4 regions of the Streptomyces sp. NBC_00996 genome follow, and region 4 is predicted to be linked to each of the others. Evidence: riboswitches for the same ligand, from Rfam matches in the RefSeq annotation. Region 4 holds a riboswitch; each other region holds the start of a gene.
The links. Region 4 has a riboswitch for cyclic di-AMP ahead of OG390_RS38070 (M23 family metallopeptidase). Riboswitches for the same ligand answer to the same signal wherever they lie in the genome.

Region 1: it holds a riboswitch for cyclic di-AMP, as region 4 does, so the genes downstream of both, OG390_RS24355 (M23 family metallopeptidase) here and OG390_RS38070 (M23 family metallopeptidase) in region 4, are expected to answer to the same signal.
Region 2: it holds a riboswitch for cyclic di-AMP, as region 4 does, so the genes downstream of both, OG390_RS30535 (transglycosylase SLT domain-containing protein) here and OG390_RS38070 (M23 family metallopeptidase) in region 4, are expected to answer to the same signal.
Region 3: it holds a riboswitch for cyclic di-AMP, as region 4 does, so the genes downstream of both, OG390_RS07060 (NlpC/P60 family protein) here and OG390_RS38070 (M23 family metallopeptidase) in region 4, are expected to answer to the same signal.

The regions. Positions count from the first base shown of each region.
Region 1 covers NZ_CP108723.1:5,176,538-5,180,041, reverse strand. The annotation lists gene OG390_RS24360 (PP2C family protein-serine/threonine phosphatase) at 197-1,372, shown strand; cyclic di-AMP (ydaO/yuaA leader) riboswitch at 1,606-1,762, shown strand; gene OG390_RS24355 (M23 family metallopeptidase) at 1,774-2,811, shown strand; gene OG390_RS24350 (aldo/keto reductase) at 2,969-3,504, shown strand, end outside.
Region 2 covers NZ_CP108723.1:6,476,072-6,479,575, reverse strand. The annotation lists gene OG390_RS30545 (CocE/NonD family hydrolase) at 1-582, shown strand, start outside; gene OG390_RS30540 (hypothetical protein) at 693-1,022, shown strand; cyclic di-AMP (ydaO/yuaA leader) riboswitch at 1,261-1,448, shown strand; gene OG390_RS30535 (transglycosylase SLT domain-containing protein) at 1,452-2,207, shown strand; gene OG390_RS30530 (HAD family hydrolase) at 2,201-3,040, opposite strand; gene OG390_RS30525 (FAD-dependent oxidoreductase) at 3,349-3,504, opposite strand, start outside.
Region 3 covers NZ_CP108723.1:1,449,030-1,452,533, reverse strand. The annotation lists gene OG390_RS07065 (luciferase family protein) at 1-330, opposite strand, end outside; gene OG390_RS07060 (NlpC/P60 family protein) at 457-1,614, opposite strand; cyclic di-AMP (ydaO/yuaA leader) riboswitch at 1,623-1,782, opposite strand; gene OG390_RS07055 (hypothetical protein) at 2,089-2,316, shown strand; gene OG390_RS07050 (DUF2182 domain-containing protein) at 2,364-2,795, opposite strand; gene OG390_RS07045 (hypothetical protein) at 2,853-3,182, opposite strand.
Region 4 covers NZ_CP108723.1:8,143,507-8,147,010, forward strand. The annotation lists gene OG390_RS38065 (M16 family metallopeptidase) at 1-936, shown strand, start outside; cyclic di-AMP (ydaO/yuaA leader) riboswitch at 1,172-1,331, shown strand; gene OG390_RS38070 (M23 family metallopeptidase) at 1,345-2,109, shown strand; gene OG390_RS38075 (GntR family transcriptional regulator) at 2,295-2,990, shown strand; gene OG390_RS38080 (HPr family phosphocarrier protein) at 3,205-3,486, opposite strand.

The DNA of each region.
Region 1 (3,504 bases), 3.0 Mb from region 4:
CACGAGTTCCGGCCCTTGGTGCGTGCCGGTCACCACGGCTCCGCACATCCCCCACCTCTCCGCATCCCCCGGTCGGTCCACACGGGTCGCCCCCTGCCTCCGCTCCGGGAAACCTGGATGAGTGGGGCAGCAAACAGGCGAGCAGCGGGCCCAGGGCCCGTACGACCAATCCGGTGGACGGCTGTCCGGCGACCCCATGCCCGCCCCCGGCCTCGGGAGCACCCCGCGGCTCGGCCGCGCGGAACCCGGCCGGCACAGGATCTCGAAGGCGCGCGCCTTCGTCCGGGCGCTTCCCGCACTGCTCATCGTCGGCGGGGCCTTCTACGACTACTTCATGCCGTCCGACTTCACCGCGGCCCCCCTCTTCACGGCCGCGCCGTTGGTGGCCGCGCCCCTCTACTCACTGCGCGGCACGGTGCTCACCGGCCTCGCGGCCATCACCGCGGTGTTCGCGATCCACATCAGGCTCGGCATCGTCCTGGACGTCGACTCGATCACCGAAGTGGTGACGGTGGCGACGGCCGGCGTCCTGGCCGTCGTCATCAACATCCTCGTCCGCCGCAGCGACGCACGGCTCGCCACGGTCCGGGAGATCGCCGAGTCCGCCCAGCGCGCCGTGCTGCCGGAACCCGACGAGCGGATCGGCGGCCTCGAGGTCGCGGCGCGCTACGAGGCCGCGCAGGCGGACGCGTTCATCGGCGGCGACCTGTACGCGGTGCAGGACTCCCCGCACGGCGTACGGCTGGTCGTGGGCGACGTGCGCGGCAAGGGGATGGGCGCGGTGGGCGCCGTCGCCGTCGTCATCGGGGCGTTCCGGGAGGCGGCCGAGCAGGAGGCGACGCTGGAGGCGGTCGCGCAGCGCCTGGAACGGGCGCTGGCGCGCGAGGGCACCCGGCGCGAGGGCCTCGATGCCTTCGAGGGGTTCACCACGGCCGTACTCGCGGAGATCCCGCACGGCGAGGACGTCGTACGGATCGTCAACCGCGGCCATCCGCCGCCGCTGCTGCTGCACGCGGACGGCACGCTCGTCTCACTCGACGCCGAGGATCCCGCGCTGCCGCTCGGCATGGGCGAGTTGGGCACCTGGCCCGACCGGGCGATGCAGGCCAAGTTCCCGCAGGGCGCGACGCTGCTCCTCCACACCGATGGCCTGTCCGAAGCCCGCGACCGGCGCGGGGGCTTCTACGATCCCGCCGCGCGCCTCGCGGGACGCGTCTTCCCCGGGCCGGACGCCCTGCTGGCGGCCCTCGCCGAGGAAGTCCGCAGGCACACAGGAGACGGCACGACGGACGACATGGCGCTGCTTGCCGTGCGGCGTTCTTGGGAGTCGCCTCCACGGCTTCCCGGTGAGTCGTCCGTACGGCGTTCTTGATTGTTGTCACGAGGGGTGATCGGACGGTGCCCCTCCGCATAACAACTGACACACCGTCAACTGAATCGATGTTTATGGAGCGTGGTCAACTCGCCCGATTTGGGCCGGTGGTGACCCCAAAGTCCTGGCCAAAAGCGTTAACGATCAGTCCGAACAGCTTGGAATCCGGTACCCGGGTCTATTAACGTTCGATAACGCAGCGCGGTCGTCCCAGCCGTCACAAGAGGCGGCTCCGTGCGCACGCGCCGAATTCCGCAAGGGAACCGGGGAACCACCAACTTGGGGTGAATCGAGCGTCTTTCACGGTGGAGAAACCGTGGTGGACGCGCGTAGGAGACCTTCCTGCTCCGAACCCGTCAGCTAACCCGGTAGGCGAGAAGGAAGGAAAGGAGCACGCCCACGTGGCGTCCAACCGGCCTGCCCAGCAAACCTCGTTCGCGCCCGACGACACACAGCCCTTCGGCTACGCGTACGGCAACGACGAGGGTCCCTGGGAGGAGTGGAATCCCACTGAGGATTCCGTCCGTCCCGTCCGCGGCCGGCACCGCGTCAGCAAGCAGCGCGGCGGAGGACTCGCGCGCAGCTCCACGGTTCTCGGCGTAGGCGTCATCGCCGCCGTCGGCGCGGGCGGCATGGCCACCGCGGCGCCCGGCAAGTCGCCGGTGTCGATCTCGCTGCCCGACCTGTCGTCGGTCACCGAATCCGCCAAGGCTCTGATATCCGACGGCGGCTCCAGCACGCCGAAGGGCTCCGCCACCCCGCTCACCAGCGCCGGTCTGACCAGCGCCGACTCCGCGCAGGGCACCACCGACGCGGGCGAGGCACTGCGCGCCCGCATCATGCAGCAGGCCGAGTCGCAGCAGGACCAGGTCGACAGCGCGGCCCAGGACGCCGCCGAGACCGCCGCCGCGAAGCAGGCCGTCGCGCTCGCCGCCAAGCAGCAGGACGACGCCGAGGCCAAGGCCGCCGCCGCGAAGAAGCAGGCGGACGAAGCGGCCAAGAAGGCCGCCGAGGCCAAGCGCCTCGCCGAGCTCGCCAAGAGCTACTCGCTGCCCACCTCCTCGTACACGCTGACCTCCCGCTTCGGCGAGGCCGGCTCCATGTGGTCCTCCGGCTACCACACCGGCCTCGACTTCGCCGCACCCACCGGCACGCTGATCAAGGCGATCCACAGCGCGACCGTCACGGAGGCGGGCTGGGCCGGCGCGTACGGCTACCGTACGATCCTCACCCTCGACGACGGTACGGAGCTGTGGTTCTGCCACCAGTCGTCGATCAGCGTCAGCGTGGGCCAGAAGGTCGCCACGGGTGACGTGATCGGGCGCGTGGGCGCGACGGGCAACGTCACCGGGCCGCACCTGCACCTGGAGGTCCACCCCGACGGCGGCGACGCGATCGACCCGATGGCGTGGCTGCGCGGCAAGGGCCTCACCCCCTGACACGTACGTTCTCCTGATCCCCGGTGGTCCTGACCGACAACCCCCCGACGTCAGGGCTGCCGGTCAGGCGTGTGCGCAGTCGTGCGGGGCGTGCGGGTGATCGGGCGGGTAATCGCGTGTGGAATGCACCCATCCGGTACGGGTGTTGAAGTTGAGCATGACTTCTCTGCGCAAGCTTGGTTCCTCCGACCTCGAGGTCTTCCCGCTCTCCCTCGGCGGCAACGTGTTCGGCTGGACCGCCGACGAGGCCCAGTCCTTCTCCGTGCTCGACGCGTACGCGGCCGCCGGCGGCAACTTCCTCGACACGGCCGACTCGTACTCGGCGTGGATCGAGGGCAACAAGGGCGGCGAGTCCGAGACCATCATCGGCAAGTGGCTCAAGGCGCGCGGCAACCGTTCGGATGTCGTGGTCGCCACCAAGGTCAGCCAGCACCCCGAGTTTCCGGGGCTGTCCGGCGCCAACATCAAGGCCGCGGCCGACGCGTCCCTGCGCCGCCTGGGCACCGACTACGTCGACCTCTACTACACGCACTTCGACAAGCCCGAGGTGCCGGTCGAGGAGATCCTCGGCGCGCTCGACGAGCTGGTGAAGGCGGGCAAGGTGCGTCACATCGCCGCGTCCAACATCTCGCCCGAGCGGCTCCGGGAGTCCCTGGAGTTCTCCGACCGCGAGGGGCTCGCGCGGTACGTCGC
Region 2 (3,504 bases), 1.7 Mb from region 4:
ATCGGCTACGCGTTCCCGCCGGGCCATCGCATCCGCCTCGCCGTCTCCTCCGCGTACTGGCCCTGGATCTGGCCGCAGCCGGGCTCGGAGGTCGGTTTCACCCTGGACCCGACGGGCAGCCTGCTGGAACTCCCGGTAAGGACACGGGAGTCGACGCCCTCCATCACGTTCGAGGAACCGGAGCAGTCCGAACCGCTCGGGGTCATCGTCCCGACGACGCTGGACGAACCCCGCCCGGAACGCCTGGTGGTTCGCGACGTGGCCGCCAGCGCCTGGCGCCTGGAGGTCGACCCACGTTACGGCGGCACCCGCGTCTACCCCGACGGCCTCGAATTCACCGAGAACGCGCTGGAGACGTACACCATCAACGACTTCCACCCCCTCTCCGCTCGCGCCCGCTCGACGTGGTCGATCCGCCTGCACCGCCCGGACCTGCCCTGGGACGCGCGTATCTCGACGACCTCCGAAATCACCTGTGACGCGGAGGACTTCATCACCTCCAACGAGGTCATCTGCAAGGACGGCGACGAGGTGGTCTTCCACCGCACCTGGGAGAAGCGGATCCCCCGAACGGCGGGCTAGGCCCTGCCGTCGAACTCCCGCCTGCCCCGCGGCGCCCGCCCTCCGGGCGGACGACGGGAGTTCGACGACAGGCTCTAGAGGGCCGGGGCGCCGTAGGGAACCCTGAGCCCATGGCGCAGACACGGACCGAGGAATTCCTGATGGACCTCGACGAGGGCATGCTCGCGTACTTCCGCGAGATGGCCCACGAGATGGTCACGCGCTTCGGGATCTCACGGGCGGAAGCCGTCGCGAGGATCAACTGGGCATACCAGGGACGGAAGTTCGGGCCGTACCCCGACCTGATGTGCCACGAACTCCCCGAATACTGGGACTACGGCCTCTACTTCAAGCCCAACGCGGGCCGCCTCCCCGACGACGACCGCGACACGGGCCTCTGCGTGTGGGAAGTGCGCCCGGCTCCTCACCGGCATTCCCCGGCCTGGACTCTCGAAGCGTAATGTCCGAATTAAAAGCATTGCCGCTTTGATGCGCCTTGGTCGCGTGAATTGAGTCACGTCCGACTTGCCCCGGCGTCACACCTCCTGACCTCGATTCCCCCTTCGCGAAAGGCAAGTTGAGGATCACATTCCGCAATAATCGGGCATTTCATCCCTTCCTTTTTCGAGGTTAAAGCGGACAGAGCCATGAATTCGGGGCTTGTTCCCGACATGTGCTCTCGCATACGTTCGCCCCGATCCGAGCGGATCGCCGAATCCTGCCGCCGCTCGGAAACCCACCCACCCACGCACGGCAGGAGCGGGGGACCCAGGTAAGCCGCCGATCCGGACACCGGAACGGCTTGGGGTAAAGCCGCGCCCCCACGCGGCCGGGCACCTCCCGCCCGAACCCGACAGCTCACCTCGCAGGCGCCGGAGAGGAAGGTCGTCATGCCCGCACGAGGCCAGCACTGCCACCCCAAGCCCAACCCGCTCATCCGCAGCATGATCGCCGCAGGCACGGGCGGAGTCGCGCTCACACTCCCCCTTGTGTGCGCGACCGGCGCGCACGCCGCCCAGCCGACGCAGGTGACGCAGGTGACGCAGGCCACAAAGGCCGCCACAGTCACGATCTCCGACGTCCAGCTCGTCACCTACAAGGTGGTCGCGGGCGACACCCTGTCCAAGATCGCGCAGAAGTACCCGCAGAGCGGCGGCTGGCAGAAGCTGTACGACGCCAACCGCGCGGTGATCGGTGCGAACCCGGCGATCCTCCCCCCGGGCCTGACGCTGACGGTGGGCACGAAGACCGTGAAGCTGGGCTCGGCGCCCAAGGCGAGCACCACGTCCGCGACGCCGGCCGCCCCCGCCTCCACGAAGACATACGCCAACAATCTGGACGGCTGGATCAAGCAGTCACTGGACATCATGGGCAAGGCGCACATTCCAGGCACCTACAACGGCATCCACCGCAACGTCATGCGCGAGTCCTCCGGCAACCCCCGAGCCATCAACAACTGGGACTCCAACGCCGCTGCCGGCATCCCGTCCAAGGGCCTCCTCCAGGTCATCGACCCGACCTTCAAGGCGTACCACGTCCCCGGCACCTCGATGGACCCCTACGACCCGGTCGCGAACATCACGGCCGCCTGCAACTACGCGGCGGCGAAGTACGGCTCGATCGACAACGTCAACGGCGCCTACTGAGCCACGCTCTCGCGGGCCCTCCCCTGGGCCCCGAAGAGCCGCTCCAGCACCACCGCGATCCCATCCTCCTCGTTCGACAGGGTCACCTCGTCGGCCACCGTCTTCAGCTCCGGGTGGGCGTTGGCCATGGCGACGCCATGGGCGGCCCAGTCGAACATGGGGATGTCGTTGGGCATGTCGCCGAAGGCGAGGGTGGTGGCGGGGCTGAGACCGAGGTGGGCGGCGGCGAGGGCGAGCCCCGTCGCCTTGGTCACGCCGCATGGCTGGAGTTCGACGGTACCCGGCCCCGACATGGTGACCGTCGCCAGCGAACCGACCACTCCCCGCGCCGCCGACGCCAACTCGTCGTCGGACAGCGAAGGGTGACGGAGCAGCACCTTGCTGATGGGCTCCGACCAGAGGTCGTCGCGGCGCGGCACCCGCACGGCCGGCAGCGTCGGATGCGGCATGACATATCCCGGCTCGATGAGCGTCAGGCCGTCCACACCGTCCTGGTCCACCGCCGCGTAGAGCAGCCCGACCTCCGCTTCGATCTTGCCGAGCGCGGTTTCCGCCAGCTCCCTGTCCAGGGTCACCGACCACAGCAGACGGTGCGCCCCGGCGTCGTACAACTGCGCCCCCTGCCCGCACACCGCCAGTCCCTGGCCGCCGAGTTCGTCCAGCAGCGGTCGGACCCTCGGCGCCGGCCGTCCCGTCACCACCAGATGCTGGGCACCCTCGGCCGTGGCTCTCGCCAACGCGGCGCGCGACCGGTCGGAGAGTGTGTCGTCGCCGCGCAGCAGCGTTCCGTCCAGGTCAGTGGCGATGAGTGAATATGCAGTCGGAGCGGCCATGATCCGAAGAATACGGATCGAACGTCTCATCGGCCCGGCGTGAACCGGACGACGTCCGGTATCCCGTCAGCAACGCCGTTCACCGCACGGACGGTATGGGCGGTACGGGCCTTATCGGCCGTACCGGCCGTGGGTGTTCCACTCCCGTCCACACCGACGCAGGCCACCATGTCGACGTCCAACGGCCGTTCCAAGATGCGGAGTTGGCCTGCCGCGAGCCGCGGGCGGGACGAGGGCCCCGAGCCGCACCGATGTGATGCGACGGTCAGGGGGCGCACCCATCGGCAAGGGCGCCCCCTGCCCCCGACTCACCCGTGCGCAGCCACCAAGTGCTTGGCCAGCCGCGGTGAAGCGAACTCCGTCCCGCACACGAACCGCATCACCGTCCCGTACGAGGCCGCCGCCGGCAACCCCGTGAAGTACAACCCGGGCACGGACGACCGATACCCCGCGCCGAGTTTCGG
Region 3 (3,504 bases), 6.7 Mb from region 4:
GGGAAGCGGGTCGCCTCCGGCCCTGTCGTGCTCCTTGAGAGCGACGCTGATCAGCGTGAGCAGGAGCGCCACATCGGCGTCGCAGTCCAGCAGCACGGTGATCCACGACGAGCCGGGGTGCACCCGCACAGCGGTGCTGTGCTGCAGGTGCGGGAGCAGCCGATGGACGGCCGCATGCGTGAGATGCAGGTCCGCGGCGTCGTCGGAGTGGAAGTGGACGATGTCGTGCCCCGACGTCCCGAAGGCGCGCCCTGCGGCGCATCGGGGTGAGCCACTTATCAGGTTCGGCCATGACTCCAGTTGGGTCATGGCGCGATCGGCCACGGTCATGCGCACCATGGTCGCGCACTATTCACCCTGCCAACTACCCCTCTTCACTCTCTGCTTGGTCAGCCGGCCGGCTGTTCCGTGCCTCTCACGATCACTGAGCAGCCCCGCGCACCGAGGCCGCAGGGCTCACGCGGGCCGCGCCGCGCTGTGGATCGCCGAGGCTGCGGCGTAGAAGATCGACTCCTCGCGCACGTATGCCCCCGGGCTCGGCGCGTGGATCATCATGCCGTCGCCGATGTAGAGCCCGACGTGGCTGATGTCGCCGTAGAAGAAGATCAGGTCGCCGGGCCGGATGTCGGCGAGGGGGATGGCCGTACCGACGGTCGCCTGATCGCGCGCGGTGCGCGGGAGTGCGGCCCCTGCGGTTCTCCAGGCGGCCTGGGTGAGGCCCGAGCAGTCGTACGAGCCCGGTCCGGACGCGCCCCAGACACATGGCCTGCCGATCTGTCCACGGGCGAAGGCGAGTACCTTCGCGGCTTTGCTGTCGTACCCGGTGTCCGAGGCGCTGTCCACGCCGATGGGCACGACCGCGGCGATGGACGTGGTGGTGCCGAGAGCGGCCGATTGCTGCGGCTGCCACTCCTCTTCGGGCCGGAGAGGAGTCGTTTGCTCGTAGGCACGCCAGGAATCTTTCGCCGGCCGGGATTCGATCGCCGGGACGGGTGCCGTCAGCTGCGGGGTGTGCCGGGAGAGCAACTCGCGGGCCACCGCGAGCTTCTGCTGGATCTGCTCCTTGGAAGTCTTCAACGAGGCCGAGGGCCGACGCGGTTCCGCGGCGGGTGCCGGCAGGGCCCTGGCGACTTCCTGCCGTGTCCGTGGCGCGGCCGGCAGCGCCGCGACGGCCCCGGAGGTCAACTCCGCCACCGGATCGGCAGTCACCCCGGCGACAGGCCCGGCGGTCAACTCCGGGACGGGCCGGGCGGCCCACTCCAGCCCACGGCGCGCGAGCCCGTCCGCCGGACGTTCCGCCGGACGTGTGGGCCGTGCCTCACCCGGGCGCTTCGGCATCCTGTCGGCCGGCAGCCTCGCCGGGACGGTCGGCCCCAACTGCGCGCGCGACACGTCGAACCATTGCCTGGTGACGTCGTCGAGGGCGGGATCCCTGGGCCTGCGCCCGCTGTCGAGCGCAGGGTTGACGCTCCTGCGCGTTCCCGTGGACATCGCGCGGGTGGCGTTGTAGTTCCCGGTGGCGGTCTCGGCCTGGTCGTAGAGGCTGCTGATCCGCTGTCGGACCTCTTCGCGGCTCGGTCCGTCCGCTGCGGGCGGCGTGGCGTCGGGAGCCATGGGGGACGCACTCCTTCCGTATTCCGCCTACCGAGTCGACTGTCGGGTTCGGGTGACGGTTCGCGGAAGGCATGCCCTACGGCCCTTGCCCTGCTGGGCAGTTGGGCCGATTCACCCCAAAGTCGGTCGGGTCCCCGGCCCCGGCTGCCACGGGGGCGCACCGGACTCGGCGGAGGCCGCGCGATCCGGCGAGGTTCGCCGGAGGCAGTCGTGCGGTCCGCCGGTCAACCTAGCCAATTTGTGCGCCTCGCGTGAAGGTTGAAGTGCGAAGTGTCCGATATGTATTTGTGACCTTCGCTGTACTGGCCGCCCCGGCCCGAGCGGTTGGCGTGACCGGGGGTGAACAGCTCGACTGCGATCCCGGTCGTACGCGCTGACCTGGTCCGCTGTCTGCGGGTCGCGCAGTTGATCTCGCAGCCGGAACTGTGGGCTCCATCACAGCGCACGCCGGCATGGGCCTGATGAAGTGACCGAATGCTCGGAGTGCTCATCAACCTCCTGCCGTTCTGGGTCCGCGAACCCCTCTTCGTCGCGCTCGGCATCCCCTTCACCGGCTTTCTTTTCTACGCGGTCGCCAGGGACGGGGAACCACTCATGGCCGCGCTCGGCATCGCCGTGCTCGCATTCACCGCCTTGCGTGTGTACACGATGGTCCGCCTGCTCCGAGCCCGTCGCCCGGCTCAGGACGCCAACGGCGCATGACAGTTCGGCTCGGCATGCGACCGCGACTCACGGCATGAGATGCGCGGTCACGCCATCGGCTGCCTCGACGGCCCGGAGGGTTGCAGTCCTGGCAGCAGCCAGCTCTGGAACGGAGCCCGTGCGGCCAGGACCAGGAACGCCACGCCCACCGCGGTGCTGAATGCCGGTCCGAGTCGCCACAGCTTCTCCATGAAGATGACGACCGTGAGTGCGGCCATCGCCGCGATGTTCATCGTGCCCAGCGGGATGAGGACGATCATGAGCCCCCAGCAGCAGCCTACGCAGTAGAGCCCATGGTGGACCCCGACGCGCAGGTCACGGGCGCCCGGCCGGTAGCCGCCATGGCACACGAGCTGACCCGCGGGGCTTCGGCAGTGGCGCAGGCAGATGTTCTTCAGCGGACTGAACTGGTGGAGTCCGGCCAGCAGGAAGGCCCCGGCGCCGATCCAGCGCCCGGCTTCGGGGGTGGCTGTCGACAAGATCGCCGGTCGCGACGAGGATCCCGTACACGACGAGGCCGAATGCCGCCCACGCGATCAGGTATCCGCCCACGAACTGGGTGATCCGGGCCGCGCGGGCCGCCCCGGAGGACTGACAGCCGATGGCCGGGCCCAGGTGATGGCCATCGGCGCCACGGACTGGACCATCATGGCGATCATCATGATCACCCAGAGCAGGAGGAACGGCGCAAGATCGAGGCCCATCGTTCCCGGCCCCGGCTCCATGCCGTGGGCCTGCTCCACTACGAGGAACCACGCGAGGAGGGTCGGCAGCAGCAAGGGGGACCAGGCGACGCTCATCGTGCGGGCGGGGGTTGGGTTGGCCGGCCGCACGTGTCCGGAGAGGGATGCCCAGTTACGGAACATATTTCCAGGTCATCACGGAAGGCAGCCGATCGCGCGGCAGCCGTTCTGTCCCGCAGAACCTGGCCACCTGCGAGGACGGGGGTGAACCGAGGTGATGACCCGCGTCAGCGAGCGGATGAACCACCGCTACGATCCCGGCCCGTCGTGCGGCTGCGCGGTGACCGCACCCACAGGCGCCGCCGCCCCGAAGGCGTCCGCCGGCGAGGCGCCTGCCCGGCGCGACCACACGTCGGCCCCTTCGAAGCCGACTCATAAGACGACCTTATGGGGTCATAGGTCCAGCCCGACTACTGACTTAGGTTTGCCTTAGCTTAGGCTTCCC
Region 4 (3,504 bases):
CCGCACGAGACGGCCAACCCGGCCCGCCGTGCCGCCAAGGAGCTCTCCAAGGAGCTGTTCCCGGCGACCTCGCGCATGTCGCGTCCGCGCCAGGGCACCGAGGAGACCGTCCAGAAGATCGACTCGGCGACCGTCCGCGCCTTCTACGAGAAGCACGTACGCCCCGCGACGGCCACCGCCGTCATCGTCGGTGACCTGACCGATGTCGACCTCGACGAGCTGCTCGCCGACACGCTCGGCTCCTGGACCGGCTCGTCCGCCGAGCCCCGCCCCGTGCCGCCGGTGAGCGCCGACGACACCGGCCGCGTGATCATCGTGGACCGCCCCGGCGCCGTCCAGACACAGCTGCTCATCGGCCGCGTCGGCGCCGACCGGCACGACCGCGTCTGGCCCGCCCAGGTGCTCGGTACGTACTGCCTCGGCGGCACCCTCACCTCACGCCTGGACCGCGTCCTGCGCGAGGAAAAGGGCTACACCTACGGTGTGCGGGCGTTCGGCCAGGTGCTGCGCTCCGCTCCGGACGGCACGGGCGTCGCGATGCTCGCCATCAGTGGCTCGGTGGACACGCCGAACACCGGTCCGGCGCTCGACGACCTGTGGAAGGTGCTGCGTACCCTCGCCGCCGAGGGCCTGACGGACGCCGAGCGCGACATCGCCGTACAGAACCTGGTGGGTGTGGCGCCCCTCAAGTTCGAGACCGCGGCGGCCGTCGCGAGCACGCTCGCCGACCAGGTCGAGCAGTACCTGCCGGACGACTATCAGGCGACGCTCTATCAGCAGCTCGCCGCGACGGGCACCGTGGAGGCCACCGCGGCCGCCGTGAACGCCTTCCCGGTGGACCGTCTGGTGACCGTCCTGGTGGGTGACGCCGCGCAGATCGAGGAGCCCGTCAAGGCGCTCGGAATCGGTGAAGTGACCGTCGTCCGGGCCGAGTAGAGCAGCGCGTCTCCCTGAGGACCCAGGTGACTGAAGAGCCACCTGGGTCTCCTTTTTGCCCGAACTTCGGGCCTCTTTCCGGACTTCGTCCACAAGGTGTCCGTATTGATAGGGAGGTTGCCTGTCTGCCCTGTGGCATGCGCTACAAAAGCCGTGATCCGTTTGTTGATTGAAAGATGCCCCGCTTAGCGTCGATCCGGCTGTTCGTCAGGCAGTGCGCCGCGCCCGCGGCACCGGACAGTCATCGCCGAGTCCCCGTACGGCGCGAGCCAGGGGAGCCGGGGACCCGCACGCAGTCCCTGGGGTGAATCGGACGCCCTCCCCGGAGGGAGTCCGTAGGAGACCTTCCTGCTCCGAACCCGTCAGCTAACCCGGTAGGCGAGAAGGAAGGAAAGGATCAGCCCCTACATGGCGTTCACCTGTGGCACAGGGAAGCACCGTCGCCCGAGCCGCGTGAAGCGCACGACCACGAACGCCGTCGGCGTCGCGGCGCTCACCACCACCGGCGTCATCGGAACCCTGGCCGCCCCGGCACTCGCCGCGGACACCTCCGCCGAGCAGACCGGGCTGACCCCGATCATCACCATCGGCGACACCCTCGCCGAGAAGATCGACGAGCAGGCCGTCGCCCAGCAGCGAGCCGCCGACGAGGCCGCCGCGCGGAAGAAGGCCGAGGAGGCCGCCCGCAAGGAGGCCGCGGCGAGGGCCAAGGAGGCGCGCGAGGCCAAGGAGCGCGCCGCCCGCGCAGCCGAGCGCAAACGTCTCAACACCTTCGTCCCGCCGATCACCGGCTCGTACATCTCCACCGGCTACAAGGCCGGCGGCAGCCTCTGGTCCTCCGGCAGCCACACGGGCGTCGACTTCCACGCCGCATCCGGCACCTCGGTGCACGCCGTCGGCTCCGGTACGGTCGTCACGGCCGGCTGGGGCGGCGCGTACGGCAACCAGATCGTCATCAAGATGCACGACGGCACGTACACGATGTACGGGCACCTCTCGTCCATCGGCGTCTCGGTGGGCCGGACGGTCACCCCGGGCCAGCAGATAGGCCTCTCCGGGTCCACCGGCAACACGACTGGGCCACACCTCCACTTCGAGGCCCGTACGACCGCGGAGTACGGCTCGGACATCGATCCGGTCGCGTACCTTCGCTCGCACGGTGTGAACGTCTGACGAGCGCTTCATCAGTTCTGTTGCCCCGGCTCGCCGAGCCGGGGCAACGTCGTTTCACACGGCCGGTGTCCAAAAAATATCCATGGATTCCGGCCTGCCATCGGAAATTCCGGCTCCCTGCAATAGAGTCACTGAACAAGCGTCAATCGATGGCGTTTCGCGGGGATTAAAGCGGAGGTCCGGTCATGCGTATTCCGGCGCACTCGGTATGCACGGCGATCCGTGACGACATCGTCGCGGGTGTCTACGAGCGAGGCGGCCGGCTCACCGAGGAACTGCTCGCGCGCCGGTACGGCGTCTCGCGCGTCCCCGTGCGCGAGGCCCTGCGGACGCTGGAGGCCGAGGGCTTCGTCGTCACCCGTCGGCACGCGGGCGCGTGCGTCGCGGAGCCCACCGAGCAGGAGGCCTCCGATCTGCTGGAGATGCGCATGCTCCTTGAGCCGCTGGGGGCCGCGCGGGCCGCGCAGCGCCGTACCGAGGCCCACCTCAAGGTGCTCCGAGGCCTGGTCAGGCTGGGCCAGGAGCGGGCCAGAAGGGGCCACAGCGAGGATCTGCGCTCGCTGGGCGGCTGGTTCCACGAGACCCTCGCGCAGGCCTCCGGAAGCCCCGCGCTGACCTCCACGCTCGCCCAGCTGCGGCACAAGATCGCGTGGATGTATGCGGTGGAGGCGTCGGCCAACCTCGCGGAGTCCTGGGCGGAACACGGCGGCATCGTGGACGCCGTGGCGCGCGGCGACAGCGAGCGGGCCCGGGCGATCACGGCCCTGCACACCGAGCGCGCCGCGGCCGCGCACCGGCTCCGTTTTCCCACCGGTGGAGATCGTCCGGACCGTGTGAGGACTTCGCAACCTCCCGTAAACATGACGGGCCCGCGGCATTAACACGGGCGCCGTATACAAAGAGGGATATTCGCCAGCGGCCTATTTCTACTGCCCCTTTTCGCGTGCCGGGAATTCCGGTGCGTGTTATTTCCGTGGGCGTGACGCGGGGTGCGCGGTGACATGCGCAGAATTTCTGGGCGGCGTACGGAAAACGGCTGAGCCGCGCCGCCCGGGAAGGGGCGACGCGGCTCAGCCGCGTGGTGTCCGGAATGCTTCAGACGGTCTCGGGGAGCTCCTCGAGACCCTCGGCGACCAGCTTCGCCAGACGGTCGAGGGCGGCGTCCGAACCCTCGGCGTCGGAGGCGAGAACGATCTCCTCGCCGCCCTGGGCGCCCAGGCCGAGGACGGCGAGCATGGAGGCCGCGTTGACGGGGTTGCCGTCGGCCTTGGCGATCGTCACGGGGATACCGGAGGCCGTCGCGGCCCGGACGAAGATGGAAGCGGGGCGGGCGTGAAGGCCCTCGGCCCAGCCGACGTTGACGCGGCGCTCAGCCATGTGATGCTGCCCTTCAGG